Regions from separate parts of the Pantoea sp. X-Soil-TKNS-1207 genome, predicted to be linked through region 2. Evidence: predicted binding sites of a transcription regulator. Region 2 holds the regulator's gene; the other holds the start of a gene.

Region 1 (16,077 bases), 1.2 Mb from region 2:
CTGTTCTGGCTGGTGTTTTTCGGCTGGTGGCTGTGTCTGATGCATATTTCTGCCGGAATTGTGCAGTGCCTCACCATCATCGGCATACCGGTTGGCATCGCCAATTTCAAAATTGCCGCCATTGCCCTGTGGCCGGTCGGCCGCCGTGTGGTTTCGGTGGAAGAAGCGCAGGCCGCGCGGGAAGCGAATGCCCGCCGCCGTTACTGAGGCTAAGCCATGATGCATGAGGCTTTGCCGGGCTGGCGGCGTTATCTGTTCAACAGCAGCCTGCGCTATTTACTGCGCATCTTTTTCGCACTGGCAGGCTGTGCCGCCGTGCCCTGGTGGCTACAGAAAATTGAGTGGACCATTCCGCTGACGCTGGGGGTGGTTGCCGCAGCGCTGGCCGATCTCGACGATCGCTGGACCGGACGCCTGCGGAATCTGCTGATTACGCTGATTTGTTTCTGTATCGCCTCGGTGTCCGTCGAGTTGCTGTTCCCGCATCCCTGGGCATTTATCGCCGGTCTGGCCCTCTCAACCTGGGGATTTATTCTGCTGGGCGCACTGGGGCAACGCTACGCTACCATTGCCTTCGGCGCCCTGCTGATTGCGGTCTACACCATGTTGGGCAGCGGTCTGTTCCTGCAATGGTGGATGCAGCCGTCGCTGCTGTTGATTGGCGCTTTGTGGTACAACCTGCTGACCTTAATCGGCCACCTGATATTTCCGGTGCGCCCGGTGCAGGAGCAGCTGGCGGCCAGTTTTTCGCAACTGGCGCGTTACCTTGATGCCAAAGCCAGCCTGTTCGATCCCGATGGCGGCGAGCAGGATGACGCCGCGCTGATTGCCACCGCCATGGTCAACAGCCAGCTGGTGGCCCAGCTTAACCTCACAAAAAGCACCATCCAGAGCCGTCTGCGCGGCGACCGGGGTTCGCGCAGTACGCGGCGCAGCCTGCATTACTATTTTGTCGCGCAGGATATCCATGAGCGCGCCAGTTCGTCACATCTGCAATATCATCAATTACGCGATGACTGGCGTTACAACGAAGTGCTGTTCCGTTTCCAGCGTTTATTGAACATGCAGGCACACGCCTGTCGTCAGCTGGCAGAGACAATATTATTACGTCAGCCTTGGCATCATGATCCCCACTTTGAACGCGTGTTTGAGCGGCTGGAAACGGCGCTGACCCGCCTGCAACAAAGTGCGCCGGAGGAAGCCAATATCCGCGCGCTGTTCTGGCTGCTGCGCAATTTGCGCGCCATGGATGCCCAGCTGGCATCCATTGAATCCGAACAGATGCTGGCGCAACCCGCCGCCTCCAGTGACGACAATCTTTCCAGCGAAGGGCTGAGCGGTTGGGCTGATATTCGTCTGCGCATCAGCCGTCATCTCACGCCTTCCTCGGCGTTATTCCGTCATGCGGTGCGCATGTCGCTGGTGTTGTGCGTTGGCTATGGATTTATTCAGATCACTGGTGTGCATCGCGGATACTGGATTCTGCTCACCAGCCTGTTTGTATGTCAGCCGAACTATAACGCCACCCGGCGGCGTCTGGCGCTGCGTATCGGCGGTACGCTGGCGGGGATTGCCATCGGCCTGCCGGTGCTGTGGCTGGTGCCTTCAATCGAAGGGCAACTGATTCTGATTGTGCTTAGCGGGGTGCTGTTTTTCGCCTTCCGGCAGATCCAGTACGCCCAGGCAACGCTGTTCATTACCCTGCTGGTGTTGCTGTGCTTCAATCTGCTCGGTGAAGGCTTTGAAGTGGCGCTGCCGCGCGTGGTCGATACCTTGCTGGGCTGCGGTCTGGCGTGGCTGGCCGTCGCCTTTGTCTGGCCGGACTGGCGTTTCCGTCAGTTGCCAACCGTAGCCGATCGCACGCTGAATGCTAACTGCCGCTATCTTGATGCGATTATGGAGCAATATCACCAGGGCAAGGATAATCGGCTGGCGTACCGTGTGGCGCGACGTGATGCCCATAATGCGGATGCTGAACTGGCTTCGGTCGTTTCCAATATGAGCAGCGAAGTTCACTACCAGCAGCCATTACGGGAGAACGCGTTCAGGCTGTTGTGCCTTAATCACTCTTTTCTCAGTTATATCTCAGCATTGGGCGCCCATCGCGTCAGGCTGGATGACACCGCGCTACTGGCCCTGCTCGATGATGCGGTGTGCTTCGTTGAAGACGTATTGCAGATTGAGCGTGTCAGCGATAGCCAGGCGACACACATGCAGCAGGCGCTGATGCAGCGCCTGTCGGAAATGAAAACCAGCCCGGAAACGCAGGCGCCGCTGGTGTTGCAGCAGTTGGGGTTATTGATCTCACTGCTGCCGGAAATTGCACGTCTACGCCGTATCCTTGCGACAGGCTAAAACCCATCAACGCTCTGCTGCTGGTCAGCGGAGCGTTTTTTGATACCACGCGCAGAGTTCAGCTCTGACCTCCCTCGGCAGCGCCGCCTCATGATGCCCCGAAATTGCGCCCTGCAGTGCCAGCAATGTTTTCAGGCCGATGTGTTTATTCACCAGGCGCAGTTTCAGCCAGCTCTGCTTCGCGCCAATTTCACACAAATGCTTTACCGAGCAGATACCCGCCTTATGCAGCAGCATTTCCATGCGCATACTCAGATTGGGCAAGTCTTTGAGACGCAATGAGATATATTTTGTCTTCAGCTCATCGCGCGCCGTGCGTAATGCGCTGGCCGACAGTAGGATTAACTGTTCCGGCTCCTGCCAGAGTTGCATATCGACTTTGAAGTAACTCAGGGTAACCGGGATGCCGCGCTTGTGGTAAATCAGCGGCTCCATGGGACAAAGCGCCGCATAATCAGCGACAGCTTCACAGGCGCGCAGGTAAAGCGCATCTTCATTAATTAACGCAAAAACCACCTTCTCCACCGCCAGTGTGTAACCACCAAACTGCGTGCGGGATTCGATTTTACCTAGCGCTGACAGCTGCAATTTTGTTTGCTCAACAACCGGGTGATACTTTTTCATCCTGACACCTTCCTGAAGTCCTTTTACCAGAAACATCCTAATAAATATCCATGTATTCATCAGGTTAGAAGATATGAAAAACGATCTGGCTGTTCAATGAATAAATGCTGTGCGGCGAAAAAATGTGCAGAATTTGCGAGGTGTTTTCAGAAATTGAGGTTGATCTTTATCCAGGAAGCCATTACTGTATATTCATACAGTTCATTACTGAGTGATTAAATTATGCGTACTCAATTCTCTGGCACCGCTGACCGTTCTCATCGTTTTGCGACTTCAGATGTAGCGCAACCTTCTTTAGGTGGCATTACTGAGCTGCATTACAGCGAACAACCTGGCATGATGCAGCTTATGCTGCTGCCGGTATTGAAGCAGTTGAGCCTGCAATCACGCTGGCAGCTGTGGTTAACTCCCGCGCACAAGCTGAATCGTCACTGGATGCAGCAGTCAGGATTGCCGCTGGAAAAGAGTATGCATATCACGGAGAGCGAGCGTTACAGCACGGTGGAAAGTATGGTCAAAGCGCTGCGCACTGGTAATTACAGTGTGGTTCTGGCGTGGATTCCTTACGAACTGAACGATGAAGAGCGCTGGGAACTGAAACAGGCTGCGATCGAAGGTGATGCGCTGGGTCTGGTGATGCGTCCACAAGGACAGGATGGGGTTTTGTCCAGACAACGATTAGCGTCAAAAATTCCCTCAGATTTGTTTCATTAAGTAAAATTAGGATTTTTCTTGCACCTCGTTTCTCAGAAGTTGACGCTAAGCCACTGATTCTTGTCCAGCCAGCTTAGACAATGGCTTAGCCACTTTTTTCATTTCTGATCGCGAAGATTATGCCATGTCAATTGTTAAAATGTGTGTATAAACCCCTGTTTTTTTATCGCCTGGCCTCACATCATACTTGTAACTTTCCAATCTCGTTGTAGACTTTACCTCGCCAGGGTGCTCAATAACCTCCGTTTTTTCGGTAGAGTCATAAGCGAGCATTTTGACCCGGCGAAGGATTAAACCAAGAGCAAACTATTTTTGCTCATTGCCTATTTGGATGATAACGAGGCGCAAAATGAAAAAGACAGCTATCGCAATTGCAGTGGCACTGGCTGGCTTCGCTACCGTAGCGCAGGCCGCTCCTAAAGATAACACCTGGTATACCGGTGCTAAGCTGGGTTGGTCTCAGTACCACGATAAAGGTTACTACGGTAACGATTATGAGAACAACAATGGTCCGACTCATCAGGATCAGCTTGGCGCAGGCGCTTTCCTGGGCTACCAGGCTAACCCGTACCTGGGCTTCGAGCTGGGCTACGACTGGCTGGGCCGTATGCCTTACAAAGGCACCGTAACTAACGGCGCATTCAAAGCACAAGGCGTTCAGCTGGCTGCTAAACTGAGCTACCCGATTACTGACGATCTGGACGTGTACACCCGTCTGGGCGGCATGGTATGGCGTGCTGATTCCACTCAGACTAACCCGACCACCGGCCGTATCAGCGACCACGACACCGGCGTTTCTCCGCTGGCTGCTGTTGGTGTTGAATATGCACTGACCAAAAACTGGGCAACTCGCCTGGACTATCAGTGGGTTAACAACATCGGCGACGCAGGCACCGTTGGCGCGCGCCCTGACAACAGCATGCTGAGCGTCGGCGTTTCTTACCGTTTCGGTCAGGATGAAGCTGCTGCACCAGTTGTTGCTCCAGCTCCGGCACCGGCTCCGGTTGTTGAAACCAAGCGTTTCACCCTGAAGTCTGACGTCCTGTTCAACTTCAACAAAGCGACCCTGAAGCCAGAAGGCCAGCAGGCTCTGGATCAGCTGTACAGCCAGCTGAGCTCAATGGATCCGAAAGACGGTTCTGCTGTAGTCCTGGGCTTCACCGACCGTATCGGTTCAGAGCAGTACAACCAGAAACTGTCTGAGAAACGTGCTCAGTCTGTTGTCGACTACCTGGTATCTAAAGGTATCCCGGCTAACAAAATCTCCGCACGTGGCATGGGCAAATCTAACCCGGTTACTGGCAACACCTGTGACAGCGTGAAAGGCCGCAATGCCCTGATCGACTGCCTGGCGCCGGACCGTCGCGTTGAAATCGACGTGAAAGGTGTTAAAGACGTGGTAACTCAGCCGCAGGCTTAAGTTTTCACGCAGTAAAAAACCCCGCTCAGGCGGGGTTTTTTTTATACCTGATTGTCAGTAAAGCGAGAATTATTCGCTATCCGTTTCACCCTTGCCGAGAATCGCCTGCAGATCCTGCTTCAGCGTCGACATCTGGCTGGCATACTTCTCTTTACGTTCGGCATCTTCAATCAGCTGCACGATGGTCTCAGAAAGCGTGCTATTACGGCGCTGCGCTAACCCAGCCAGACGTTGCCACACCAGATATTCCAGGTCGATAGATTTCTTCCGGGTATGCTGATGCTCAGCATTAAAATGGCGTTTACGACGTGCACGAATGGTCTGCTTCAGACGGTTTTCCAGATCCGGATGGATATGCTGAGCAATCCACTCGTTAACCTCAACCGGGCTATTTTCCATCATCAATAGCGCGTCTACCGCAACCTGGGCGGCACTCAGTTCAAGATGACGAGTGATCAGTTCACCCTCCCGATGCTTTTTCACCAGGTATTTCCACTTCCATCCACTTTCAAGATTTTCGAGTTGCTGGTATTTCATCGGAATCTCATCGTGATCACGTAACAAACTAAGAATAACAGCTTTTTTCCTGGATGCAGCAAGGAAAAACATGTTGCGGCCATCACAATTCGGGCCGGAACTCCGCAGTGCTTAACCCGGTTGATTCCTGTATAATCGCGCTTTTCCCGAATCTGACGAATGGAATATTTTGACCAGCTCTCAACTTACGTGGCAAGCCCTGCAGCCGGATAGCACCCGCTACCAATCCATTTTCTCAAACGTCTCACTGGAAGATAGCGATAGTCTAGCCGCGGTTCAGCCGCGTCTGCTGAATGCGCTGGCGCATTTGCATCATCAACAACAGGGTTTCCCACTGCTGCTATTACGCAGTCAGGAAAACAGCGACTACCTCGCCTGGGTTGCCAGCGCCGCACAACGTTTTCAGCCTGACGCTGAAGCCCTGTTTGGCGGTGATTACCTGGTGATGGGTGACAACGTCAGCCTGTTGCCGCCAACCGACAGCAACCGCCCCTTCACCAGCCAGGGCGGCGTACATTACGCCGACTGGATCGAATTCGAGCAGCTATTCGGCTGTGTCCGTCAGTATAAAGATCGTGTCCAGCCGGAACCAGGTTTGCTGCATCGCGCCAACGGCGGCACCCTGATCCTCAGCGTCAACACGCTGCTGGCGCAACCCCTGATGTGGCTGCGCCTGAAAAAATGCATCGAGCAGGGCCGTTTTGAGTGGTACTCGCAGGATGAACGCCAGCCATTGCCGGTAGCCATCCCTGCGCTGCCGTTGCAGCTGCGTCTGATCCTGTGCGGCGAACGCGATGCGCTGGCTGATTTCCAGGCGCTGGACCCGGAAGCGCATGAGATGGCGCTGTACAGCGAGTTTGAAGAGAACCTGCAGATCCTCGACGAAGATGAGATGACGGCCTGGTGCCAGTGGACGCTGACTCAGGCGCGTCAGGCAGGCTTGTCAGACCCCGAAGAAGATTTCTGGCTGCCACTGATTAATGAAGCTGTGCGCACCACCGGCGATCAGGACACGTTGCCACTGTGCCCGCGCTGGCTGCGTCGCCAGTTGCAGGAAGCGGCATTGCACGGTGACTCACTCAATGCTGAAGCGCTGAAAGATGCGCTGGAAGCGCGTCAGTGGCGTGAAAGTTTCCTCGCCGATCGCATGCGTGATGAAATTCTGCTAAACCAGATCATGATTGAGACTGAAGGCGAAGTGGTCGGTCAGATTAATGGTCTGTCGGTGATTGAATTTCCCGGCCACCCACGTCCGTGGGGCGAACCATCACGTATTACCTGCGTGGTGCACCCTGGCGATGGCGAATTCACTGACGTTGAACGCAAGGCGGAACTGGGCGGCAATATTCATGCGAAAGGCATGATGATCATGCAGGCCTACCTGATTTCTGAGCTGGAGCTGGAACAACAGCTGCCCTTCTCTGCTTCGCTGGTGTTTGAACAATCCTACTCCGAAGTCGATGGCGACAGTGCCTCGCTGGCTGAGTTGTGCGCCCTGATTAGCGCCCTGGCTAACCAGCCGCTGAATCAGCAAATCGCGGTCACCGGTTCGGTGGATCAGTTTGGCAATGTACAGCCGGTTGGCGGCCTCAATGAGAAAATTGAAGGCTTCTTCAGCATCTGTAATGAACGCGGCCTGACGGGCCAGCAGGGCGTGATTCTTCCCGCCAGTAACGTGCGTCATCTGAGTCTGAATGCGGAGGTCGTTGCGGCGGTGCAGCAGGGCCAGTTCCATATCTGGGCCATTGAGCGTGTCGACGAAGCGCTGCCGTTACTGACCGGCGTGGCATGGCAAAGCGAAAGCGGTGATTCACTGCTGCGCACCATCCAGGATCGCATCACTCAGCTGAATCAACAGGAAACGCGTCAGCGCCCGTGGCCATTACGCTGGCTTAACTGGTTTAACCACAGCTGATAGCATTGCCCGGCGTACAACTGTTCGCTAATATTCGGGCTTCACTAAAAGAAGGCTTATTGAGAACATGGTAGATAAACGCGAATCCTATAGCAAAGAAGACCTGGTTGCCTCAGGTCGCGGTGAACTGTTCGGCGAAAACGGACCGCCGCTTCCATCAGGCAATATGTTGATGATGGACCGCGTGGTCAAAATGACCGAAGACGGCGGTAAATACGACAAAGGCTTCGTGGAAGCCGAACTGGATATCCGCCCTGACCTGTGGTTCTTTGACTGCCACTTCATCGGCGACCCGGTAATGCCAGGCTGTCTGGGTCTGGACGCCATGTGGCAGCTGGTTGGCTTCTATCTGGGCTGGCTGGGTGCAGAAGGTAAAGGCCGCGCGCTGGGCGTGGGCGAAGTGAAATTTACCGGTCAGGTACTGCCGGTCGCGAAAAAAGTGACCTATAAAATTCACTTTAAACGCGTCATCAACCGCAAACTGGTGATGGGCGTGGCTGACGGCGAAGTGTTTGTTGACGGTAACCTGATTTACTCGGCAACTGACCTGAAAGTGGGTCTGTTCAAAGACACCACCGCGTTCTGATCCTCCTTTACCCTGACGTGCGTCCCTGGGAGCTTACATCAGTGAGTGACCGGGGAGAAAGTTATGACGGGTAAAACGAAAACCTCCGCATAATGCGGAGGTTTGTTCCTTATCGATAGACATCCGGCGGGCTTACGCCACCGCCGACCTGTCCTCCATGGCTTGTCGCCAACCTCCCAACCAGTGAGACCGTGCGTCGATCATTTGATACGGGCAAATCTCTTTTGAGCGTCCCGTAATGCCGGCCTGATAGCCACGTGAATGTGCTCGTTCCAGGCGGTCTCGTTTCTGTCTCTTCATACCTCGTTTCCCTCATTTCAGGTCTGGTGGAATCTGGTGGAAAGATAGAGTGGCGAATTAATGTTCAACCACTCTAACGTTCTAACGCCTTGCGACGAAAAGGTCAATGCGCAAAATTCACGCCAATGTCATAAAAATGACCTGAAACCGCCATCACAGAATGAGGTAAAGATTCAGAAAAATCGCTTATCTGGCTGATAAGCCGAAAAAAAAAGCCCCTGATTTTTTTGTCATCCATAATGACAAATCAGGGACTTAGCATAAGCTTCGAACAAATCTTAATTTGAGGCGATCGCACCATCGGCTATTTTCTGAGCGACCTGCTGCCAGCCGAGCGCCAGGGTTCGGACCAGCGCATCATAGCCATCTTCCTGCTGCGGCAGCGTCAGATTAAAGCCATGTTTGATAAGTTTTCCTTGATGTTGCAGCACCCATTCACCGCTGACGATCGCTTTACCATCATAGCGGCCCTGAAAACCGGTGACGTTGACGGTCAGCGTATCGTGCGTCTCCCCAAGGGGTGAACCCGATACCAGACGGCCTGGCAGCGCACGGCTCAGGTTGCTGACCAGCGTTTGCTGCAATTGCTGGTCGAGCGGACTGGCCCAAAGATTATTAGCGGCAATTACGTATTTCACGTCGCTGGTCTGATACACCAGGCCATTGCCCGCCAGATAATCCGGCACGCTGACCTGCTGCACCCACAGCATCGGCTGCGCGCTGCTGGCATCGCTGCTGACAGGCGCCATAGTGGCGCCCGCTGGCAGCTGATAGTAGGTGGTATCAATCTTGCTGCTGCATCCTGCCAGCAGCAGCATCGCCCCAATCATCAGCCCTTTTTTCACTGTTTCGCCCTCTTTGGCTGTGGATCCTCACCCGGTTTCGCCTCAAACACCAGCGCGTTGCTCTTGCTGTTCAGGGTCTTCAATACCGGCTGCAATTCACGCAGTACCTGATCGAGTCGCTGCATATCGCCCACCAGCTTGTTATAGGCTGGCGATCCCGGTTGCAGCCCTTTCATGCTGCGATTCAGTTCGCGCAGCGTCTGCTGCATATCGGCCGGCAGCGTCTTCATCGCCGGGCTGGCGGTAATCTGATTGAGATTGTTCAGCGTTTTCTGCAACTGCTGCAACGTCCGCTGGCTCTCTCTCAGCGTACCGGTCGCCTGGTTGATCATCGGGTTCAGAGGCAGGTTGTTGATCTTGTCGAGCGCCGCCAGCAGTTTCTGCTGAATCTGGCTCAGACCACCGCTGACCGTTGGGATCACTTCAATGCCCGCGACCTTATTCGGTCCCTGATACGCGGCGGCGTTATCGTAGAAATCCAGGTCGATATACAGTGCCCCGGAGAGCAGATTGCCGGTTTTCAGCGTGGCGCGCAGACCGCGTTTTTTACCGTCCTCTAAATGCTGCTCAAGGTTGAAATCTCCGCCAAGGCGACTGAGGAAACGATCCGGTTCAATGCGAATCAGCACCGGCACACGATAATCGTTATCCAGCGCCTGATTAACACCCGGGATCATATAGGGGACCTGCGCGACGGTGCCCAGACGGATACCGCGGAACTCCACTGGCGCACCCGCCTGCAAACCGCGAATCGAGTCAGTGAAGAACATCAGGAAATCAATATGGTTGGTGTACAGCGAATCCTGGATACTACGCTGGTCGTCAAACAGGTGATAATCCGCTTTGTTCTGCGCCGCCTGCCCCAGTTCCCAACCATCAGGAATATCGAAACTGACACCGCCACTGAACAGCGTCGTGAGCGATCCCATTTCCACCCGCATCCCGGACGAGGACATATCCACCGCGATGCCGCTGTCCTTCCAGAAGCGCACGTTGGTGGTCACCAGCCGATCATAGGGCGCGGCAATAAACAGTTGATAGGTCATCATGCGTTTATCGGTATCGAAGGTACTGGTCTCCACCGAACCGACGCGATAACCACGAAACAGCACCGGATCTCCCGGATTAAGCTGCCCGGATTTTTTACTGTCGAGCGTAATACGGATACCTTTCGCATCGGGCGGCGCCAGTGGCGGCGCGTCCAGCAGCTGATAATTTTCCGGCTGGTCACCCTTGGTACCCGGCTGCAATTCGATATAGGCACCCGACAACAAGGTACTGAGGCCCGTTACGCCCTCACGGCCGATCTGCGGTTTGACGACCCAGAAGGCGCTATCGCCGTGCAACAGTTTTTCCATGCCGGCATTGAGCCGGGCCTTGATCTCCACATGGTGCAGATCGTCGGTCAGTACCGCGCTTTCCACCACGCCGACATCCACGCTACGGCTTTTGATGGTGGTTTTGCCCGCTTCAATACCTTCGGCATTTTCGGTGATGAGGGTGACTTCCGGCCCCTGATGGCTGAAGTGATAAAACAGGATCCATCCGCCGATTAACAGCGTGACGATGGGTACAATCCAGACTGGCGACCAGCGTTTAATCTGGTCGACGTTAGCAATCCCGTGATGGTTGTCCGTCAAGACGCGGCTCCTTACGTTCGGTTTTCCGTACACGATCCCAGGTCAGACGCGGATCAAAAGCCAGCGCTGCAAACATGGTGAGAATCACCACCATGGCAAACAGCAGCGCGCCTGGCGCCGGGTAAACACTCATCAGCCGCCCCATACGCACCAGCGCAGAGAGAACGGCGATAACAAACACATCGATCATTGACCAGCGACCAACAAACTCCACCACCTCATAAATCAGATGCATCTTCTGACTGTCACGCTGCCCGCGTCCGCTGGCATCCCAGCACAGCCAGCCAATCGCCAGCATTTTCAGCGAGGGCACCATAATACTGGCGATAAAAATCACCAGCGCGACCGGCCAGGAGCCATCGCTCCACAACAAAATCACCCCGGCCATGATGTTGGAGGGATACTGCGTGCCTAAGGTCTCCGTCACCATGATCGGCATAATGTTGGACGGGATATACAGCATGATGGAGGTGACGAGCAGCGCCAGCGTCCACTGCATACTGTGACGTCGCCGCGCATGAGCGACCACCCCACAACGGCTACAGACAACGCGATCGACCGGCATGATCGCGGTACAGCATGGACAACGGCGCATCCCCTGCTGCAAACCGCTAATGCCTGCCTGTGGCGCATGGGGAAGCGCGGGCAATGGCGCAATACGCTGCCATACCCAGCGACGATCGACGCACTGAAACGCCCGCAGTTGCAGCAGGCAGAACAGACACCAGGCCCAGAAACTGCTGCCCAGCCCAATCTCCCCGTAGGCCATCAATTTGACGAAGCTAACCAGCACGCCCGCCATAAAGATTTCCGCCATCCCCCAGTTCCGCAGCTGAAACAGAATGCGCGCCAGCCATAGCTTCAACGGGTGCGGCATTTTGGCGCGGTTGACCAGCAAAATAATGGTAACCATGCAGAATGCAGGGATGCCCTGGACGAACAGCATGAACAGCGTCGCGAGGCTGCCGTAATCCTCGCGCACCATCACATTCGGGATCTCCAGCAGCGATATTTCGCTGCTCAGACCGGCGACATGCATATTGATGAAAGGGAATAAATTGGCCAGCACCAACATAAACAGGGCAGCGAGTGCATACCCGGTGGGACGTTTACGCGGTTCGTGCCAGTTGGCGGTCAATGTTGTATGACAGCGCGGGCAACGCGCCCGGCTGCCGACCGGCACTGCTGGCAGTTTTACCGTTAAATCGCACTGTGGACACAAGATCCACGACTGCGCATCATCCGCTGCACACATGCCGGTTTCCTTCAGTATTAAGCACCGTTTTTCAGCGCTTCCAGTTCTTCCCAGCGTTCAAAGGCCGTCTCCAGCTCCTGCTCGGTTTTCGCCAGAGCATCCAGCACCGGCTGCGTTTGATCATGCGGCTGGCTGAAAAAGTCCGGGTGGCTCATCTTCGCCTGCAACTCGCCAATGCGCGCTTCCAGCTGCTCCAGTTGCTGCGGCAGCTGCTCCAGCTCACGCGCCAGGTTATAGCTTAGTTTGCCCGCCGCACGTTTGGTGGCATCATTTTTCTCGGCGGGTTTTGCCGCAGCGGATGATTTCGCTGCCGGTGCCGCCTTTTGCTGTTTATAAGCGGCGCGCTGCTGCTGCGCATCATGATAACCACCAACAAAGGTACCGATTTCACCGTTGCCTTCGAAGATCCAGCATTCGGTCACGGTGTTATCGACGAACTGACGATCATGGCTAACCAGCAGCACCGTGCCCTGATAGCCATCAATCAACTCTTCCAGCAGCTCCAGCGTTTCCACATCGAGGTCGTTGGTTGGTTCATCGAGGATCATCAGGTTGCTGGGCTTGAGGAACAGACGCGCCAGCAGCAGACGGTTACGCTCACCGCCGGACAGGGCGCGCACCGGCGTCATGGCGCGTTTTGGATGGAACAGGAAGTCCTGTAAATAGCCCAGCACATGGCGCGGCTTGCCGTTCACCATCACTTCCTGCTTACCTTCCGCCAGGTTATCCATCACGGTGCGATCGGGATCGAGTTCTGCGCGGTGCTGGTCGAAATAGGCCACTTCCAGTTTAGTACCGGAATGGACGCGGCCGCTATCCGCCTTCAGCTGTTGCAGCATCAGACGCAGCAGCGTGGTTTTACCGCAGCCATTAGGACCAATCAGGGCAATCTTGTCACCGCGCTGGACCTGAGAAGAGAAATCCTTCACCAGCACTTTGCCATCCACGGCGTAATCGACGTTTTCCAGTTCAAACACAATCTTGCCGGAGCGCGACGCTTCGCCCACCTGCATATTGGCTTTGCCCATCACGTCACGACGTTCAGAACGCTCACGACGCAACGCTTTCAACGCACGCACGCGGCCTTCATTACGGGTACGACGCGCTTTGATCCCCTGACGGATCCACACCTCTTCCTGCGCCAGCTTGCGGTCGAATTCGGCGTTTTGCATCTCTTCCACGCGCAGCGCTTCCTCTTTGCCCAGCAGATACTGGTCGTAATCGCCCGGCCAGGAGACCAGCTTGCCGCGATCGAGATCGACAATGCGCGTCGCCATATTGCGGATAAAGGAACGGTCGTGCGAAATGAACACGATGCTGCCGGTGAAGGTTTTGAGGAAGGTTTCCAGCCAGTCGATGGTTTCGATATCGAGGTGGTTAGTCGGTTCATCCAGCATCAGCACGCGCGGGTTGCTGACCAGCGCGCGGCCCAGCGCCGCTTTACGCAGCCAGCCGCCGGAAAGTGACGACAGCTCGGTATCGGCCTGTAAACCAATTTTTTCCAGCACATCGTTGATGCGGCTTTCCAGCTGCCACAGGTTGTGATGGTCAAGAATGCCCTGCAAACGCGCCATCTCATTGAGATTCTTCTCGCTCGGGTCTTCCATCACCACATGGGAAATGGCGTGGTAGGCCTTCAGGTGTTCCGCCTGCTCCTCCACCCCTTCTGCGACGAAGTCATACACCGAACCGGTAATGTTGCGTGGCGGGTCCTGTTGCAGACGCGCCACCACCAGATCGGTTTCATAAATAATACGGCCGTCATCAAGAGGCTGCTCGCCGTTGATGATTTTCATCAGCGTCGATTTACCGGCACCGTTGCGCCCCACCAGACAGACGCGCTCGCCTTCTTCAATGTGCAGCTCGGTGTTATCCAACAGCGGCGCATCGCTGAATGAGAGGTAAGCGCCATGGATACTGATCAGTGACATAAAACTTATTCCTTACCGGCGTGGCTCACCAGCCAGCAGTTGTGAATGTGACGGTTGCGGGCGAAATCCTGCGACTGGGTTTTCTGGGTGATCTCCTGAGCCTGTAAGCCCAGGCGCTGTAACCCGTCGAGATCCATTTTGAAGCCACGCTTGTTGTTGGAAAACATAATGGTGCCGCCGCGACGCAGCAGACGCTTCAGGTTCTGCATCAGCATCAGATGATCGCGTTGCACGTCAAAGTCGTCTTCCATACGTTTCGAGTTAGAGAAGGTTGGCGGATCGATAAAGATCAAGTCGAACTGTTCGTCGCTGTCACGCAGCCAGTTGAGGCAGTCGGCCTGCATCAGGCGGTGCTGGCGACCCGTCAGACCATTCAGCCGTAAGTTGCGCTCGGCCCACTCAAGATAGGTGCGCGACAGATCGACGGTGGTGGTTGACTTCGCGCCGCCCAGACCGGCGTGCACGCTGGCGCTGCCGGTGTACGAGAACAGGTTGAGGAAATCTTTGCCCTGGCTCATTTTACCCAGCATCTGGCGCGCGATACGGTGGTCGAGGAACAGGCCGGTATCGAGATAATCGGTCAGATTGACGAGGAAGCGCGCGTTAAACTCCTGCACTTCAAAGAAGTCGCCCTTCTCGCCCAGCTTCTGATACTGGTTAGTGCCTTTCTGGCGTTCACGGGTTTTCAGCACCAGGCGATTGGCCGGGATCTCCAGCACGCTCAGCGTCGCGCTGATGACGTCGAACAGGCGTTGACGCGCTTTGTTGGCATCCACGGTTTTTGGCGGCGCATATTCCTGAATCACCACCCAGTCAGCGTAACGGTCCACCGCCACGTTATATTCCGGCAGGTCAGCATCGTACAGGCGATAACATTCGATATTCGACTGACGCGCCCACTTCTCCAGCTTTTTCACATTCTTGCGCAGACGGTTGGCATAATCTTCTGCAATTTGCGCGCTGCCTTCGCCACTGCTGGCGGCCAGCTGATAATTCTTCTGCACACAGTCGATCGGACCGTTTTTCGCTTTGAACTGGCGATCGGCGCGCAGCGACAGGCAGCTCAGCAGTTCCGGCGAGCCGCTAAACAGCGACAGATTCCAGCCGCCAAAGTGTTGTTTCATCAGGCGACCCAGCTGGCTGTGCAGAGCGATCAGCGCCGGTTCGCTCTCCAGACGTTCGCCATACGGCGGGTTGCTCAGCACCGTGCCGGTCACGTCCGCAGGCAGCGGGTTGTGCAGCTTCAGCACATCCTGCTGGGCAAAGGTAAAGAGGTCGGCCACGCCAGCGCGACGCGCGTTGGCCCGCGCCCACTCCAGCACACGGCTATCGTTATCGTAACCAAAGAAACGGGCGCTGGCGGCTTCGGTGCCCAGACGCGCGCGTTGCTGCGCTTCGCTACGCAGCTCCTGCCACAGCGGTTGATTATGTTTTTTCCAGCCGTTAAAGCCCCAGCGTGAACGCAGCAGGCCCGGTGCGCGATCGCAGGCGATCAACGCCGCTTCAATCAGCAGCGTACCGGAACCACACATCGGGTCGATCAGCGGCGTGTCGCTCTGCCAGCCGGAGCGCAGCACAATCGCCGCCGCCAGGTTCTCTTTCAGCGGAGCCTGGCCGGTTTGCTGGCGGTAGGCGCGCTGATGCAGGGCATCGCCGCTCAGATCGAGCGCAATGCTGACGCGATCTTTGTTCAGCCACGCGTTGATGCGAATGCCCGGCTGCTCACGATCCACATTGGGACGCGGCAGATTCTGGCGGGTAAAGCTGTCAACGATGGCATCTTTAATTCGCAACGCGCCGAACTGGCTGTTACGGATCACCTCGTTGGTGCCGCTGAAATGGATGGCGAAGGTGGTGTTGCTGTCGAAGATCTCAGTCCACGGAATGCTCTGGGCACCGACGTACAGATCGAGATCGCTCCAGACGCCGAATTCTCCCAGCGGCAGTAAAATACG
Region 2 (16,077 bases):
TGATAAGCGATATCGAGGAACGGAATCAGCTCCTGCGCTTTCAGCACCTCAACAGTCTGATCCCACTGCGCGTTAGTCAGGTCAGCACCGGTCGGGTTATGGCAGCACGGGTGCAGCAGCACGATGCTTTGCTTCGGCAGGGTTTTCAGCGCTGCGATAAAGGCATCGAACTTCACGCCATTGGTTGCGTCGTCATACCAGGGATAGGTGTTCACCTCAAAGCCAGCACCGTTAAAGATGGCAATGTGGTTTTCCCAGGTCGGATCGCTGACCCAGACGTTGGAATGCGGGAAGTAACGTTTAAGGAAATCCGCACCCACTTTCAGCGCGCCAGAACCGCCCAGCGTCTGAATGGACGCAATGCGGCCCGCCTGCAACATCGGATGATCGCGCCCAAACAGCAGCGGTGCAATGGCGTTACGATACGGACCCAGACCTTCCATCGGCAGGTAGAGCGAAGCCTGATGCGGTGCCGCCTGGAGGCGTTCTTCCGCTGCGGCAACGGCCTGCAGCTGAGGAATGATGCCCTGCTCGTTGTAATAGAGGCCGATGCTCAGATTCACTTTATTGTCGCGTGGATCCTGCTTGAAGGTTTCCATCAGCGACAGAATCGGATCGCCAGCATAGGCATCAACGTTTTGAAACACGGTGCAGATCTCCATGATTGGTCAAAAAAGTCAGGTAATGATGCGTCGTCAAACCATATAGCGGCCGGGACGGTGATTCATCGCGATGATTAGGTTGAGGACCACCGCGCCCGCTATCGAGGCAAGCAGCATGGTCCGGGAGACGACAAACAGCGATGCCAGCACCACGCAGGTATCGACTGCCATTTGCAGTTTCCCGGCGCGCAGGCCAATACGGTCCTGTAACCAGAGCGCCAGAATATTGACTCCGCCAAGGCTGGCCTTGTGACGAAACAACACTATAAACCCAATCCCCATCACCACGTTACCGAACAATGTCGCATAAAACGGATTTAATGCGGAAAAATGCACGAACAGGGGGTGCAGATGGGTAAACAGCGACACCAGGCCCACCGCGCAGAAGGTTTTCAGGGTAAATTCCCAGCCCATACGGCGCACCGCCAGCCAGTAAAACGGCAGGTTAATCAGGAAAAAGGCGCTGCCAAACGAAAGCGGCGTCAGATAGCTGATTAAGAAGGCAATCCCGGCAGAGCTGCCGGTCAGCGCCCCCGCCTGCTTCAGCATAATCACGCCAAAGGAGACCATCAGCGTGCCGAGCACAATCGCCAGGGCATCTTCAATACGGGAATGGGGGACTTTGGCAGGTTGAACAACGTTATCCATGGATTTTTCTCATTGCAATTGATGCGGTTCAAATGCAAAAAACGCACCACATCGGCGACGTCTTGTCGCCGCCGATGGGTGCCAGTGATTATCCAATTGATAACTAAGGCGCTTTATTGCAGGTTTTTGTACATGAGTTGCTAATTAACCCGGCAACCTATGCACAAATCTGGAATCTGGTGCGCGTTTTTTGCATTTGAATGGCATTAATTGCACCAGACTAGCACATCACGCACTTTTTTGGCGCGTTTTGTGCTCGGGAAAAATCATTACGCCGTTCTCTTTTAAACGGCTCAATACCACGGAGGTTTTCACATGGGCCACGCTTTGATGACCCGACACCAGCTGGCTGATCAGCGCGCTGAGCGAGGCCAGATCCGCGACCGCCACTTTCAGCAAATAATCGGCATCACCGGTGGTTTTAAACGCATCGACGATGGCCGTTTCCTGCTCCACCATGCGGTGAAAACTCTCTTCATAATCAGGCGTATGGTTGATCAGCCGAACCTCAATTAATCCCACCATGCCAAGGCCGATTGCATCGGGCGACAGCCGGGCGTGATAGCCGAGAATGAGGTTTGCCTGCTCCAGATTGATGCGGCGGCGTGAACATTGGGACGCCGAAAGGCCAACTAAATCACTGAGTTCCTGATTGGTGAGGCGGCCATTAGATTGTAATAATGTCAGTATCTTAAGGTCGTAATCGTCTACCTGAGTCATTCTGCTTCCACAGCGTAAAAGGGTGCGCTTAGCTACAGATAACCTGATTAAAGGCGGGGTTGTCCAACACTATTTTCTGATGACGTGAAATGCATGCACAGATCGTGCATGCATCGGGGAAAAGAGGGTTATTCGTCGTCGTATTGCGGGCCAGCGTAGTTATCAAAACGGGACCACTGGCCGTTAAAAGTCAGACGTACTGTGCCGATCGGCCCGTTACGCTGCTTACCGATGATGATCTCGGCAATGCCTTTCAGATCGCTGTTTTCGTGATAAACCTCATCGCGATAGATAAACATGATCAGGTCGGCATCCTGTTCGATCGAGCCGGATTCACGCAGATCCGAGTTCACCGGGCGTTTATCGGCACGCTGCTCCAGCGAGCGGTTCAGCTGCGACAGCGCCACCACCGGCACATTCAGCTCTTTGGCCAGCGCTTTCAGCGAGCGCGAGATCTCGGCGATCTCCAGCGTACGGTTATCTGACAGCGCCGGCACCCGCATCAATTGCAGGTAGTCGATCATAATCATGCTCAGGCCATCGTTTTCACGATAGATACGGCGCGCGCGTGAGCGTACTTCGGTCGGCGTCAGGCCAGAAGAATCATCGATATACATATTCTTCTTCTCCAGCAGAATGCCCATGCTGGCGGAAATACGCGCCCAATCCTCATCTTCCAGCTGACCGGTACGAATGCGTGTCTGATCAACGCGCGACAGCGAGGCCAGCATACGCATCATGATCTGTTCGCTGGGCATTTCGAGACTGAAAATCAGCACCGGTTTTTCATGCAGCATGGCGGCGTTTTCGCACAGGTTCATCGCGAAAGTGGTTTTACCCATCGACGGACGCGCCGCCACAATGATCAGGTCCGAACCCTGTAAACCGGCGGTTTTTTTATTCAGATCCTGGTAGCCGGTATCGACGCCGGTGACGCCATCGTGCGGCGTGGAGACCAGCGATTCAATACGCGATACCGTCGCTTCGAGGATCTGCTCGATATTTTTCGGGCCGTCTTCTTTATTAGCGCGTTGCTCAGCGATCTTAAAGACGTTGGATTCGGCGAAATCGAGCAGGTCTTCGCTGCTGCGTCCTTGTGGATCGTAACCGGCATCGGCAATCTGATTCGCTACCGAGATCATTTCGCGCACCACCGCACGTTCACGCACGATGTCCGCATAGGCGCCGATGTTCGCCGCACTTGGGGTGTTTTTCGCCAATTCGGCGAGATAGGCAAAGCCGCCCGCCATCTCCAGCTCGCCCCGCGTTTCCAGCGATTCCGACAGGGTAATCAGGTCAATCGGCTGCCCGGTTTCCAGCAGACGCTGCATTTCGGAGAAGATTAGCCGGTGCGAGCGGTTGAAGAAATCTTCCGCAACCACGCGCTCGGACACGTTGTCCCAGCGTTCGTTATCCAGCATCAACCCACCGAGCACCGACTGCTCCGCCTCGATGGAATGCGGCGGCATTTTCACGCCCTCCAGCTGGCGATCGCGGGGTTCGTTCGATTTGTTGGTGGGTTTATTTCCTGCCATAGTAAATGCGTTACCGATCTTTAGAGTGACGCGCAAGTATAACGTCACAGGCAGAACAATCACAGGAGTCAGAATGGCAAAGCGTATTCAGTTTAACGAACACGGCGGGCCTGAAGTATTGCAATGGGTGGATTTTGATCTGGCCGATCCCGCTGAACATGAAGTGCAGGTGGAGAACCGGGCGATCGGCATTAACTACATCGATACTTACGTGCGCAGCGGATTGTATCCGGTTGCGGATAAGCCGTCCGGTTTGGGCACTGAAGCCGCTGGCGTGGTAAAGAAAGTCGGCTCTGCGGTAACGCGCTTTAAGGCGGGTGACCGGGTGGTGTATTGCCAGGCATCGCTGGGAGCTTACAGCGAGGCGCATAATGTTCATGAAGATCGCCTGGTGATTCTGCCGGAGAGCATCAGTTTCGAGCAGGGCGCAGCCTCTTTTCTCAAAGGTCTGACGGTGCAGTATCTGCTGCGCCAGACCTACAAGGTTAAGCCGGACGAAATTTTCCTGTTCCACGCCGCCGCCGGTGGTGTCGGCCTGATTGCCTGTCAGTGGGCCAAAGCGCTGGGCGCGCATCTGATTGGCACCGTTGGCTCGGCTGAAAAAGCCAAAATCGCCAAAGATGCCGGAGCCTGGGCCACCATCAATTATCGCGATGAAAATATTGCTCAGCGCGTCAGTGAATTGACGGACGGAAAGAAAGTGGCGGTCGTATACGACTCAGTCGGTAAGGATACCTGGGAAGCGTCGCTGGATAGCCTGCGCCGGCACGGGTTGATGGTGAGCTTTGGTAATGCTTCCGGCGCGGTGACCGGCATCGATCTGGGGATTCTGAATAAGAAAGGATCGCTGTTTGTTACTCGCCCTTCCCTGTTCGGTTATATCACCAATCGTGAAGAACTCGACAGCGCCAGTGCGGAGCTGTTCTCACTGATTGCCAGCCGCGCCATTAAGATCAACGTGCCGGAACAGCAGAAATTTGCGCTAAGCGATGCGGCACGCGCGCATCAGGTACTGGAGAGCCGCGCCACCCAGGGGTCGAGTCTGTTGATTCCCTGACCCCAGAATGCAAACGGGGCTTCCCGTAGGAAGCCCCTTTTTCTTTTTTATAGTTCGCGCTGGTGTAGGGACAGCGGCGATGAATACGTTTCGACTCAACACCGACCATCCTGACAGAAAACATAAGTAAAAAATATGTTTAATTGCGGATTTGTACTAAGTAAAGATTAACTCTGTGATCGCACCCGCATTTAGCGCCAGCTATTTTTCTCTAACTTACTGATTTTTCTTTTCAGTCGATTCAGCTTCACATCGCCTTCCGGCGTAGTAAAGGCGCGATACAACCAGACAGCCACCACCGCCAGCATCAGCCACGGCAACAATTTAATAACAAGTGCAAACAGCCCGCCGAGGAACATCAGCACCGTTGCAACAATCAGCGCCGCAATCACGCCCAGCAGCGACACGCCGGTCAGCAGCAGCATGAGAAAAAAGCCGATAACAAATAATATTTCCACGAAGGCTCTCCTGTGTAGGTTACAGAGAGGACATTACAAGATGCGTGCCAGAATGGTTTTCATGCTAACGCATTGAAATTATTGAAGTGAATTTAAGATGCATGTGGATAGAATGATGAGATTCACTAACTTGTGGCGTAAATAAAACCGTGCGGGGATGGCCTGGCCAGCATGTATGCCGACCCTGCCCAGAGGTGCGGATTTACCCGCACCGGGGAAAAACGTTTCAGGCTTCCTGCGGGATCTTATCTGCCACCAGCGCCAGCGCCGCTTCCAGCACACGGACATCCGCGCCAGGCTTGTGGGCGTTCTCGCTCAGGTAGCGACGCCACTGGCGTGCACCCGGAATGCCCTGGAACAGGCCAAGCATATGGCGTGTTACGTGGCCGAGGTAAGTGCCTTTCGCCAGTTCCGCTTCAATATAGGGGTACATGCTGCGCACCACCGCCACCGGATCGGCCGCCGGGGTTGTGCGGCCAAACAGCTCGCGATCCACCTGCGCCAGGATGCCCGGATTCTGGTAGGCTTCGCGCCCCATCATCACGCCATCCATATGTTGCAGATGGATTTTTGCCTCTTCCAGCGTCTTCACGCCGCCGTTGATGGCCATGGTCAGCTGCGGGAAATCACGCTTCAGCTGATAGACGCGTGGGTAGTCGAGCGGCGGAATTTCACGATTCTCTTTCGGGCTGAGTCCCGAAAGCCAGGCTTTACGCGCATGAATGATAAAGGTGTCGCACCCGCCCTGCTGCGCCACGGTGCCGACGAAATCGCACAGAAATTCGTAGCTGTCCTGATCGTCGATGCCGATACGGGTTTTCACCGTCACCGGGATGCTGACCACATCACGCATCGCTTTGATGCCATCCGCCACCAGCGCCGCTTCGCCCATCAGACAGGCGCCAAAGCGGCCATTCTGCACGCGATCGGACGGGCAACCGACATTAAGGTTGATTTCATCGTAGCCACGCGCTTCCGCCAGCCGGGCGCACTGCGCCAGTGCCGCCGGATCGCTGCCACCCAGTTGCAGCGCCACCGGATGTTCATCCTCGCTGAAGGCCAGATAATCGCCCTTGCCATGAATGATCGCGCCGGTCGTCACCATTTCGGTGTATAGCAGCGTATCGCCGCTCAGCTTGCGGTGAAAATAGCGACAGTGACGGTCGGTCCAGTCGAGCATCGGGGCAATAGAAAAACGTTGCGAAGAGAAGGTATCGGTCATGAAACGCAGCAAATCCGGGGTTAAGTGATGAGATACTGCGCAATGATATCACAGGATTGACGGGCGACACAGCCGCCCGTCGGTATGCAGGGGATCGATCAGAAGTTAAATCCGAGCTGCACCATGGCACCCCAGGTGTTGTCATCGCCGACCGAACCGGCCAGATCCAGATGTACCGTATTGTTAAACGGCGACAGACCGAAACCGGCGGTAAATACGTTGGTGTCCGTTGACTTCATATCCGCACGATAACCGGCACGCAGTTGCAGCCAATCCAGCACCCGATACTCACCGCCCACGCCGATATACTGGCTGCTCCCTTCCGATTTAAAGCGCTTGGTCTGGGTTAAATCGACATCACCAGTCAGGGTCACCGGACCGTAGTTCCAGGCCAGGCCGGTGGTCACTAACGGACGGATTTGGTAGGTATCGCGATAGTCATTGACTACTTTGGTATCGATATCGCGCGAAATCAGGTTCTGCCCGGTGAGGCCGAAGGTCCAGTGTTCACCAAAGTCCGTGGCAAGTCCGGCATCAATGTTGAAGCCTGTATCGGAACTGCGATAGCGGCTGTTGTTTATGTCGCTCTTGTCATATTCATAGATGCTGGCGGTGTAGTTATACAGCCAGGTTTTCTGCACTTTCGGCGTCACACCAAAAGAGACCGGGTGGCCGGCAATGGTGAACTCATGCGCCAGCGCCACACCGTAGTCGGTGACTAACGCCGCCAGACCATTGGCGCTGGAGCGCAAACTTTCTGCGCCGCCCTCTGAAGGAATGATGGTACCGTCCGCCACGCCTTGCAGATAGGTAATGTCGCTATCTACCACATTGGCTCGCACATGCGCAGTGCCATAGGCTTTAGTCACAAAGGCAAATGGCAAGGTTTCATTAGGCACCGTCACCGCCAGCGCCACACCTGCGCTACCGTCGGCCTTATTGCCGCGCAGATCGCGTAGCTTATCCGCCATATCACCAGCGGCGGCCTTTAACTGCGGATAGCCGTTGAGATAATCCTGAAAGGTTAAGTTATCAATGACATCGCGGTAATGGTCCACCGTGTTGGTGATGTCATCAACCTTGTCCTGCAAATTGTTTTTATCCGTAATCTGCACACCCGCTGAAGGGAAAATGATGCTGACATCATCGTCGGGTTTTGCTTTGGTCATTAATGCCGGGTTCGCCAGCACGGCGGAACTCCAGGTGGAGGAAGCAACGCCTGTGCCTCCCATTGCATCATTACGCGCGTCGTACCAGGTCCCAGCTGCCAGAGCGGACGAGGAAAGAAATACTGCATTCAAAACAACAAGATAAGCAACCTTTTTGCGTCTGAATAATGTCTTCACCATGTGCCTGCCATCACCTTTAAATGTCGTGACCACGTCATCGACGTAACAATTTTCCAGCCCTTATTGTGAACCTGGGCTAACGATTTATTGCTGTGAATTAAAAGGAAATAGCACTGCTATTCGCAGAATTGGCTGCAATTGCGCCAATCTGTCATGTATTTATGCAAAAAATTAAACGATGTTTAAATTAAGGCCAGATATTACTTAAGCCCTTTTGAACCTTAGACGCTAAGTCGGTGAGTTGCAAAGCAAAACCCGGAAAGCAATTTGATAGTGCGCTAACAAAAAGAAACACAGATGACAGCAGGGAAGATGACAGGGAAAGAATGGCACTATTAAAACCCTGATAAATAGAATTTTTCCGGGCGGAAGCAGCAAGAAAAAGCAATAACAGCAGCGTAAAAATTTGTGTGATAAAATAACATCACTCGCAACCTGGAGAACGCTTATGTCAAATCTGTCGCCCGACCAACTTCTCACCCAGGCTGAAACGCTGTGCCTGCAACGCGGCGTGCGTCTGACCACGCAACGTGCCGAAGTGCTGCGCCTGATGGCCGAGCAGAATGGGTCGATCAGCGCTTATGATTTGCTGGATCAGTTGCGCGTCAGTGAACCGCAGGCCAAACCGCCGACCATCTATCGCGCGCTGGACTTTCTGCTGGAGCAGGGATTTATCCATCGCGTTGAATCGAATAACAGTTATGTGGTTTGCCATCATTTTGATGAACCAGCGCACACCTCGGTCATGCTGGTGTGTGATCACTGTGCGGCGGTCAGTGAAAAGCACGCTCATGGCGTCGAAAAGATTATTGCCGATCTGGCAGAACAGGCGGGATTTACCCTGCGCCACAGCGTGATTGAAGCGCATGGATTGTGTGAAAATTGTTCAGAAGTGGAAGCCTGCACGCATCACGAAAGCTGCGATCACGATCATCAGGTTGAGAATAAAAAGCGGGTGAGGAAGGGATAGATGGCACATCCCTGTGCCAGCCCGATCATCACGATCGGCGGGTAGGAGCATCGTCCTTAAACGGGTCCGTTACCAGCGGTGATCCTTGTTATGACCTTCCCAGTCTTTAACTTCACGCTCGGCCTGATCTTTTGCGTAGCCATAGCGTTCCTGAATTTTACCGACAAGCTGATCGCGTTTACCTTCGATGACGGTCATATCATCATCCGTCAGCTTGCCCCATTTTTCCTTCACTTTCCCTTTGAATTGTTTCCAGTTGCCGCTCGTTTCGTCTTTATTCATAACCATTCTCCATGTCATCCTGAGGGATATTGGTGTAATACCCAATACTTGCAGGTAAAAACCCATATAACGCGCTACTCATTTGCGCCGTTAAGGATAATTATAGTAGTCATTGGAGGTTTGGTAGCATCTTACAGACTATTCTGTATCCATAGCATCAGAGTTGGCTGGAGGCAAACCAGCTGTCGTGACGCCAGTGCCGGCGCCACACCAGCCACAGCGTTAGCCCACGTAAAGCGAGAAATACCGTCACCGCCAGCCACAAACCATGATTTCCCAACCATGGCAGCGTCAGCAGCGACAGGCCATAACCCAGCGCCGCCAGCGCCATGCTGTTACGCATCTCCCGCCCGCGCGTCGCACCGATAAACATGCCATCCAGCAAATAGCACCACACGCCCATTAACGGCATCACCACTTGCCACAGCAGATAACGATCGGCCATCTCGCGCAGCGCTTCCAGCGAGGTCAGCAACCCGACGATTTGCGCGCCAAACAGCGCATAAATTAAAGCGAACAGCAGCGCCACCACCCCTGCCTGACGGCAGGCGGCATGCCAGATTAGCAGCAGCCTGCTGCGATCCTGCGCGCCAACCGCCTCACCAGAACAGGCTTCAACCGCATAGGCGAAGCCATCCAGCGCGTAGGCTGTGAAGGTAAGAAACATCAGCAGCACCGCGTTAACCGCCACCACATCCGGTCCTATACGCGCGCCGAGTATCGTCAGCGAAGCAAAACAGATTTGCAGCAGAAATGAGCGCAGCATGATATCGCGGTTCAGGCGGAACAGGCGGGCCACATCGCCGCGCCAGCTGTTCCTCAGCAGGGAAAAATCGATGCCACGCAGCTTCAATACGCGCGCCACCATCCACAGCCCGACAGCAAGGGAGACGTATTCAGCCAGCGCCGTGGCGGCAGCCGCCCCAGCTACGCCCCAGTGCAGCCCGAGGACAAACGCCAGATCCAGCAGAATATTGACCAGATTGCCCACCACCAGCAGCACCACAGGGGCGCGCGCATACTGCACGCCCAGCAACCAGCCAAGAATCACCAGGTTTGCCAGCGTGGCGGGCGCGCTAAGCCAGCGGATCTGAATAAACAGTTGCGCCTGCTGCTGGACAGCAACGCTGCCGCCCATCAGCGCCGCCGCCAGGTTGCTGACGGGCGTACGCAATGCGATGAACAGCACGCCCGCCACCAGAGCAATTAATAACGGCTGCGTCAGCGCTCGCGCCAGCGCCGTTTTATCACTGGCGCCAAACGCCTGGGCGGTAAGACCGGTGGTGCTCATGCGCAGAAACAGCAGCAGCATAAAAATAAAGCTGGTTGCCGTGGTGCCAACCGCTACGCCGCCGAGATAGACAGGACTGTCGAGATGGCCAATCACCGCCGTATCCACCACGCCGAGTAACGGCACCGTGATATTGGAGAGGATCATCGGCAACGCCAGCCGCCAGAGTGTTTTGTCAGAGGAGGAAAACAGCTGCATCAGCCCGTCCCGGTTTCTGCTGTGATACGTCTGTCAGATTGAAGAGGATAAGAACATCAGACTACGGCAGCGCAGATGCGCTACCGCAGCGGGGGGAATCGATACGATCAGAGCCACTCGCCGTTGCGCACGATGCCCACGGCCAGACCTTCAACAGTCAGTGACTGCTCACGGGTATCGACAACGATCGGCTGGAAGTCGCTGTTTTCCGGCAGCAGATGCACGATAGCACCCTGCTTTTTCCAGCGTTTCACCGTCACTTCGTCATCGATGCGCGCCACGACAACCTGGCCGTTACGCACTTCCTGAGTCTTGTGTACCGCCAGCAGATCGCCATCCATGATGCCGATATCTTTCATCGACATGCCGCTGACGCGCAGCAGGAAATCTGCGGTGGGTTTGAAGAGGTTGGCATCCACCTGGTAATGCGCTTCGATGTGTTCCTGCGCCAGCAGGGGTTCACCGGCGGCGACACGGCCGATCAGCGGCAAACCTTCGCTGACTTCCTCTTCCATTAATAAACGAATACCGCGCGAAGCACCGGAGACGATTTCGATAACGCCTTTGCGCGCCAGCGCTTTCAGGTGTTCTTCGGCCGCATTAGGTGAGCGGAAGCCCAGTTGCGCAGCAATTTCCGCACGCGTTGGCGGCATGCCCGTCTGGTTGATATGGTCGCGAATCAGGTCATAGACCTGTTGCTGCCTGCTGGTTAACGCTTTCATCCCGCCCCCTGGTTGTTTATACAGTCGCTGTGAGTATATACAGGTATTGGCGAAATGGAAACCAAAACTGAGGGAAAAATCAGCGGGTTGATGAATTCGGAAGCCTTATCGCAAATGTGACCAAAGCAGCGCGATCCAGACAAACAGAGCCAGTAAGATAGCCAGTAACACTGCGGCCGATCCCATATCCTTAGCACGACCGGCCAGCGGATGGCGTTCCTGACCAATGCGGTCAACCACCGCTTCGATGGCGCTGTTCAGGATCTCAATAATGATCACCAGCACAACCGAACCGATCATTAATACGCGGGATACGGCATCAACATCCAGCCAACACGCCACCACAATCGCCACCAGTGCGGCGATCGCTTCCTGGCGAAATGCGGCCTCATGTTGCCAGGCGGCACGTAATCCCTGCCAGGAATAACCGGCAGCTTTCACTATCCTTTGAATACCGGTGACGTTATTTGCCATGTCGTTGAACCCTTTGCTCGTTTTGACGTCAATGTCTGGGCAGCCGGTAATGGCACAGCCACAGATCTTCGCGGCACTTTCTGGTATGCTTGCCGCGCTTTGCTAACAAGAGGCTTTAAGTTGTCTATGTCAGGTTGGCGTAAACTTTATTATAAATTATTGAATTTACCACTCTCCATTTTGGTAAAGAGTAAGGTCATTCCCGCCGATCCGGTGTCCGAACATGGGCTGGATTCGACGCGGCCGATTATGTATGTGCTGCCTTACGATTCCAAGGCCGATCTGCTCACGCTGCGCACGCAGTGCCTGAAGCTGCATCTGCCCGATCCGCTCGCGCCGCTGGAAGTTGACGGGGCATTGCTGCCACGCCATGTGTTTATCCATGATGGCCCGCGCGTTTTCCCATACTTCGTGCCCAATCTGGAGTCGGTGAAGCTCTTTCACGATTACCTCGATCTGCATCGCAGCAATCCAGAGCTGGATGTCCAGATGCTGCCGGTCTCGATTATGTTTGGCCGTGCGCCAGGGCGAGAAATCCAGGGAGAATCAACGCCTCACCTGCGGATTCTCAATGGCGTGCAGAAGTTCTTCGCCATTCTCTGGCATGGTCGCGACAGCTTTGTGCGTTTCTCGCCAACGGTTTCGCTGCGCGAGATGGCCACCGAGCACGGTACCGATAAGTCAATTGCTCAGAAACTGGCACGCGTTGCACGCATTCACTTTGCGCGTCAGCGTCTGGCGGCGGTCGGCCCACGTTTGCCAGCCCGTCAGGATCTGTTCAACAAGCTGCTGCAATCCAAAGCGATTGAAAAAGTTGTGGAAGATGAAGCCCGCAGCAAAAAGATTTCGCACGAGAAAGCACAGCAGAACGCCGTTGAAATGATGGAAGAGATTGCGGCCGACTTCTCCTATGAAGCCATCCGCGTCACCGACCGCGTCATGGGCTGGATGTGGAGCCGCCTCTATCAGGGCATCAACGTCAATGGCGGTGAACGCGTGCGCCAGCTGGCTCAGGATGGTCACGAGATTGTCTACGTGCCCTGCCATCGCAGCCATATGGATTATCTGCTGCTCTCCTACGTGCTCTACCATCAGGGACTGGTGCCGCCGCACATTGCTGCTGGTATCAACCTGAACTTCTGGCCTGCCGGTCCGATTTTCCGTCGTCTGGGTGCCTTCTTTATTCGCCGTACCTTCAAAGGCAACAAGCTCTACTCCACGGTTTTCCGTGAATATCTGGGCGAGCTGTTTACGCGTGGCTACTCGGTTGAGTACTTCGTGGAAGGGGGACGTTCCCGTACCGGCCGTTTGCTGGACCCGAAAACCGGCACCCTGTCGATGACGTTGCAGGCCATGCTACGCGGCGGTACCCGTCCAATCACCTTCGTACCGATTTACATTGGCTACGAACATGTGATGGAAGTGGGTACCTACGCCAAAGAACTGCGCGGTGCGGCGAAAGAGAAAGAGAGTTTCATGCAGATGGTGCAGGGGCTGCGTAAGCTGCGCAATCTGGGCCAGGGTTACGTGAACTTCGGCGAACCGCTGTCGCTGGTGAACTACCTGAACAAACACGTACCGGAATGGCGTGACGCGATCGATCCGATCGAACCGCTGCGTCCGGCGTGGATGACGCCGACGGTAAATGATATCGCCAGCCGTCTGATGGTACGCATTAACGAAGCCGGTGCCGCGAACGCCATGAACCTGTGCGTGACCGCCCTGCTGGCCTCCCGTCAGCGTTCGCTTACCCGCGAACAACTGATTGAGCAATTGGAGTGCTACACCCAGCTGCTGCGTAATGTGCCCTATTCTCCTGAAGCGACAGTGCCGAATATGAGCGCCGAGGCGCTGCTTGATCACGCCATGGGCATGAACAAGTTTGAGACCGAGCAGGACAATATCGGCGACATCATCATCCTGCCGCGCGAGCAGGCGGTGCTGATGACGTACTACCGCAACAACATTCAGCATATGCTGGTAATGCCGTCGCTGATTGCCGCCATCGTGCAGCAGCACCGTGAAATCAGTGAGGCTGAGTTGCTGCGCCAGGTGAGCCTGGTTTACCCGATGCTGAAAAGCGAATTGTTCCTGCGCTGGAGCACCGATCAGCTACCGGCGGTGTTGCAGGCGTTGTGTGCCGAGATGGCGCGTCAGGGTCTGGTTACCATGCAGGATGGTCAGTTGAAGATGAGTCCGGCCCGCTATCGTACGCTGCAACTGCTGGCGGCAGGTATCCGTGAAACGCTCCAGCGTTTTGCCATTACCTTCTCCATCCTCAGTGCCAAGCCAACCATCAACCGTGGCACGCTGGAGAAAGAGAGCCGCACGCTGGCGCAGCGTCTGTCGGTGTTGCACGGCATCAACGCCCCGGAGTTCTTCGATAAGGCGGTGTTCACTTCGCTGGTGCTGACGCTGCGTGATGAAGGCTACATCAGCGACAGAGACGATGCGGATGTGGAACGCACGCAAATCATGTGGCAGATGCTGGCGGAGCTGGTCACCAGCGATGTGCGTCTGACCATTGAGAGCGCCGTCGCACACGATTAACGCGCCCCCATAAAAAAAGCCGTCATCGGTTAACCGGTGGCGGCTTTTTTGTTTCCTGTTCGGCCTGTATGCCTGTGGACTACATCAGCCCAATAAACGGCAGCGTATTCAGCAGGATGCCGAGAAACAGCACCAGCCCAACGTAGTTGTTGTTGAGGAACGCGCGGAAGCAGGCATCGCGCTCGCGCTGCGCAATCAGTTTCTGCTGATGTACAAACAGTCCCGCCGCCAGCAGCAACGACCAGTAAAACGCGCCATTCAGATTCAGCATCATCCCCACCAGCGCCATCAGCCCCAGCGTGGCCAGTTGCAGCAAACCGATAATCAGCTTGTCATAACGACCAAACAGAATCGCCGTCGACTTCACGCCAATCCGCAAATCATCATCACGATCCACCATTGCATACTGGGTATCGTAGGCCACGGTCCAGCACAGGTTCGCGAAGAACACCAGCCAGCAAACCAGAGGTAAGGACTCACTAACTGCCGCCCAACCCATCGGAATCGCCCAGCCAAATGCGGCCCCCAGCACCACCTGCGGCAGATGGGTGTAGCGCTTCATAAACGGATAAACCCAGGCCAGCGCCAGACCGACCACCGACAGCATAATCGTCATACGATTCATGGTCAGCACCAGCAGGAAAGCCAGCAGAGCCAGACCGACAAACAGCAGCTTCGCCTCTTTCTCCGTCACCAGCCCGCTGGCCAGCGGACGGGCTGCCGTGCGTTTTACATGCCCATCGACTTTGCGGTCGGCATAGTCATTGATCACGCAACCTGCGGCGCGCATCACAATCACCCCCAGCACAAACACCAGCAGCACCGACAGCGGCGGAATGGTCATGCCAGACAGCCACAGCGCCCATAAGGTGGGCCACAGCAGCAGCAGCGTGCCAATCGGCTTATCAATGCGCATCAGGCGGCTGTAAGCCTGCAATTTATTCATTGGTAGGGTCTTTTGCACAATCCTTATCCTTGATCCAGCGAACGATACAGCGGTGATGCAGGTAAAAACAGTTCCGTTAACAGCAGCGGTTTGCCGGAGAGCCGTAAGCGGGAGCGACGCCCCCATAAATCATCCACCTGACCGGGGTCGATAAAATCGCGGCTCAGGGTCGAAGAGGCAAACAGATAACGTCCGAGCGGTCGGGTGCCCAGCTGCTGGAGCATCAGCTCCGGGCCATTCAGGGTGCTTTCCGGCACCAGCGTGCGTCCCACCAGCCAGGGCACATCATCACCGCACAAAACAATTTCCCGTAGCCAGAAGCGCTCATCAGCGGGCAGCAATTCGCCTTCATCCGTCAGCTCACAGGCATCGATAAAACCCTCGCGTAGCGGCTGGACGGTGACCTGCTGACAATGCTGCTCAAAGCGCCGCGTCATCGAGTCTTCCTCCATCAGCCAGTCCAGCAGGGGGGCGGAAAGCAGCGAGGAAGAGGCAGGCAGCCAGCGTAGCGCGCGCAATTGCGCCAGCGCATCCTGAGACATAAAAACCTCCACAAATAAAAAGTGCCCCAGTGTACCGTACCCTCGCCGTTGCGCGAATCATCGCGCGATGCGGAAAATGATTTGTCGCTGAAATCCGCGCAAAACTGCTTTCCTTCGCTTTGCCGATCACGCCACTATGGCTGAACGATGAGGATGAAAGAAGGATGCGTCATGACACAACCACCCAATCAGGACCTGTTAAGCGAACTGGAACAGCCCCAGGGTGATCGCGCGCTGGCGTGGGTCGCCCAACAAAATAGCCGCACCACCGCAAAATTTGCCCAGGGAACACGTTTTCAGCAGGCGCAGCAGACGATTTTACAGGCGTTAAATGACCAGTCGAATATTCCGTGGGTGACGCATTATCGCGATACCCTTTATAACTTCTGGCAGGACGAACACCATCCGCGCGGCATCTGGCGGCGCACCTCGGAAACCTCATACCTGACGG

The links. The regulator LexA, encoded in region 2, represses DNA repair genes until DNA is damaged. The targets are predictions, from matches to a motif close to TNCTGTATGTACATACAGNA.
Region 1: the regulator LexA is predicted to act here: its motif matches at 3,162-3,181, upstream of sulA (SOS-induced cell division inhibitor SulA).

The regions. Positions count from the first base shown of each region.
Region 1 is NZ_AP035958.1:1,530,019-1,546,095, reverse strand. It holds gene AC6I8V_RS07065 (YccF domain-containing protein) at 1-207, shown strand, start outside; gene yccS (YccS family putative transporter) at 217-2,355, shown strand; gene AC6I8V_RS07055 (TfoX/Sxy family DNA transformation protein) at 2,380-2,979, opposite strand; gene sulA (SOS-induced cell division inhibitor SulA) at 3,202-3,693, shown strand; gene ompA (porin OmpA) at 4,043-5,113, shown strand; gene matP (macrodomain Ter protein MatP) at 5,183-5,650, opposite strand; partial or broken gene AC6I8V_RS07035 (AAA family ATPase) at 5,704-7,565, shown strand; gene fabA (bifunctional 3-hydroxydecanoyl-ACP dehydratase/trans-2-decenoyl-ACP isomerase) at 7,633-8,151, shown strand; gene rmf (ribosome modulation factor) at 8,284-8,451, opposite strand; gene pqiC (membrane integrity-associated transporter subunit PqiC) at 8,730-9,296, opposite strand; gene pqiB (intermembrane transport protein PqiB) at 9,293-10,936, opposite strand; gene pqiA (membrane integrity-associated transporter subunit PqiA) at 10,908-12,191, opposite strand; gene AC6I8V_RS07005 (ABC transporter ATP-binding protein) at 12,209-14,122, opposite strand; gene rlmKL (bifunctional 23S rRNA (guanine(2069)-N(7))-methyltransferase RlmK/23S rRNA (guanine(2445)-N(2))-methyltransferase RlmL) at 14,128-16,077, opposite strand, start outside.
Region 2 is NZ_AP035958.1:361,086-377,162, reverse strand. It holds gene AC6I8V_RS01650 (amino acid aminotransferase) at 1-647, opposite strand, end outside; gene AC6I8V_RS01645 (YitT family protein) at 696-1,310, opposite strand; gene AC6I8V_RS01640 (Lrp/AsnC family transcriptional regulator) at 1,539-2,030, opposite strand; gene dnaB (replicative DNA helicase) at 2,159-3,565, opposite strand; gene AC6I8V_RS01630 (quinone oxidoreductase) at 3,639-4,622, shown strand; gene pspG (envelope stress response protein PspG) at 4,814-5,080, opposite strand; gene dusA (tRNA dihydrouridine(20/20a) synthase DusA) at 5,307-6,302, opposite strand; gene AC6I8V_RS01615 (conjugal transfer protein TraF) at 6,401-7,651, opposite strand; gene zur (zinc uptake transcriptional repressor Zur) at 8,100-8,621, shown strand; gene AC6I8V_RS01605 (CsbD family protein) at 8,691-8,903, opposite strand; gene dinF (MATE family efflux transporter DinF) at 9,061-10,392, opposite strand; gene lexA (transcriptional repressor LexA) at 10,500-11,114, opposite strand; gene AC6I8V_RS01590 (diacylglycerol kinase) at 11,220-11,588, opposite strand; gene plsB (glycerol-3-phosphate 1-O-acyltransferase PlsB) at 11,715-14,138, shown strand; gene ubiA (4-hydroxybenzoate octaprenyltransferase) at 14,218-15,084, opposite strand; gene ubiC (chorismate lyase) at 15,108-15,626, opposite strand; gene AC6I8V_RS01570 (prolyl oligopeptidase family serine peptidase) at 15,798-16,077, shown strand, end outside.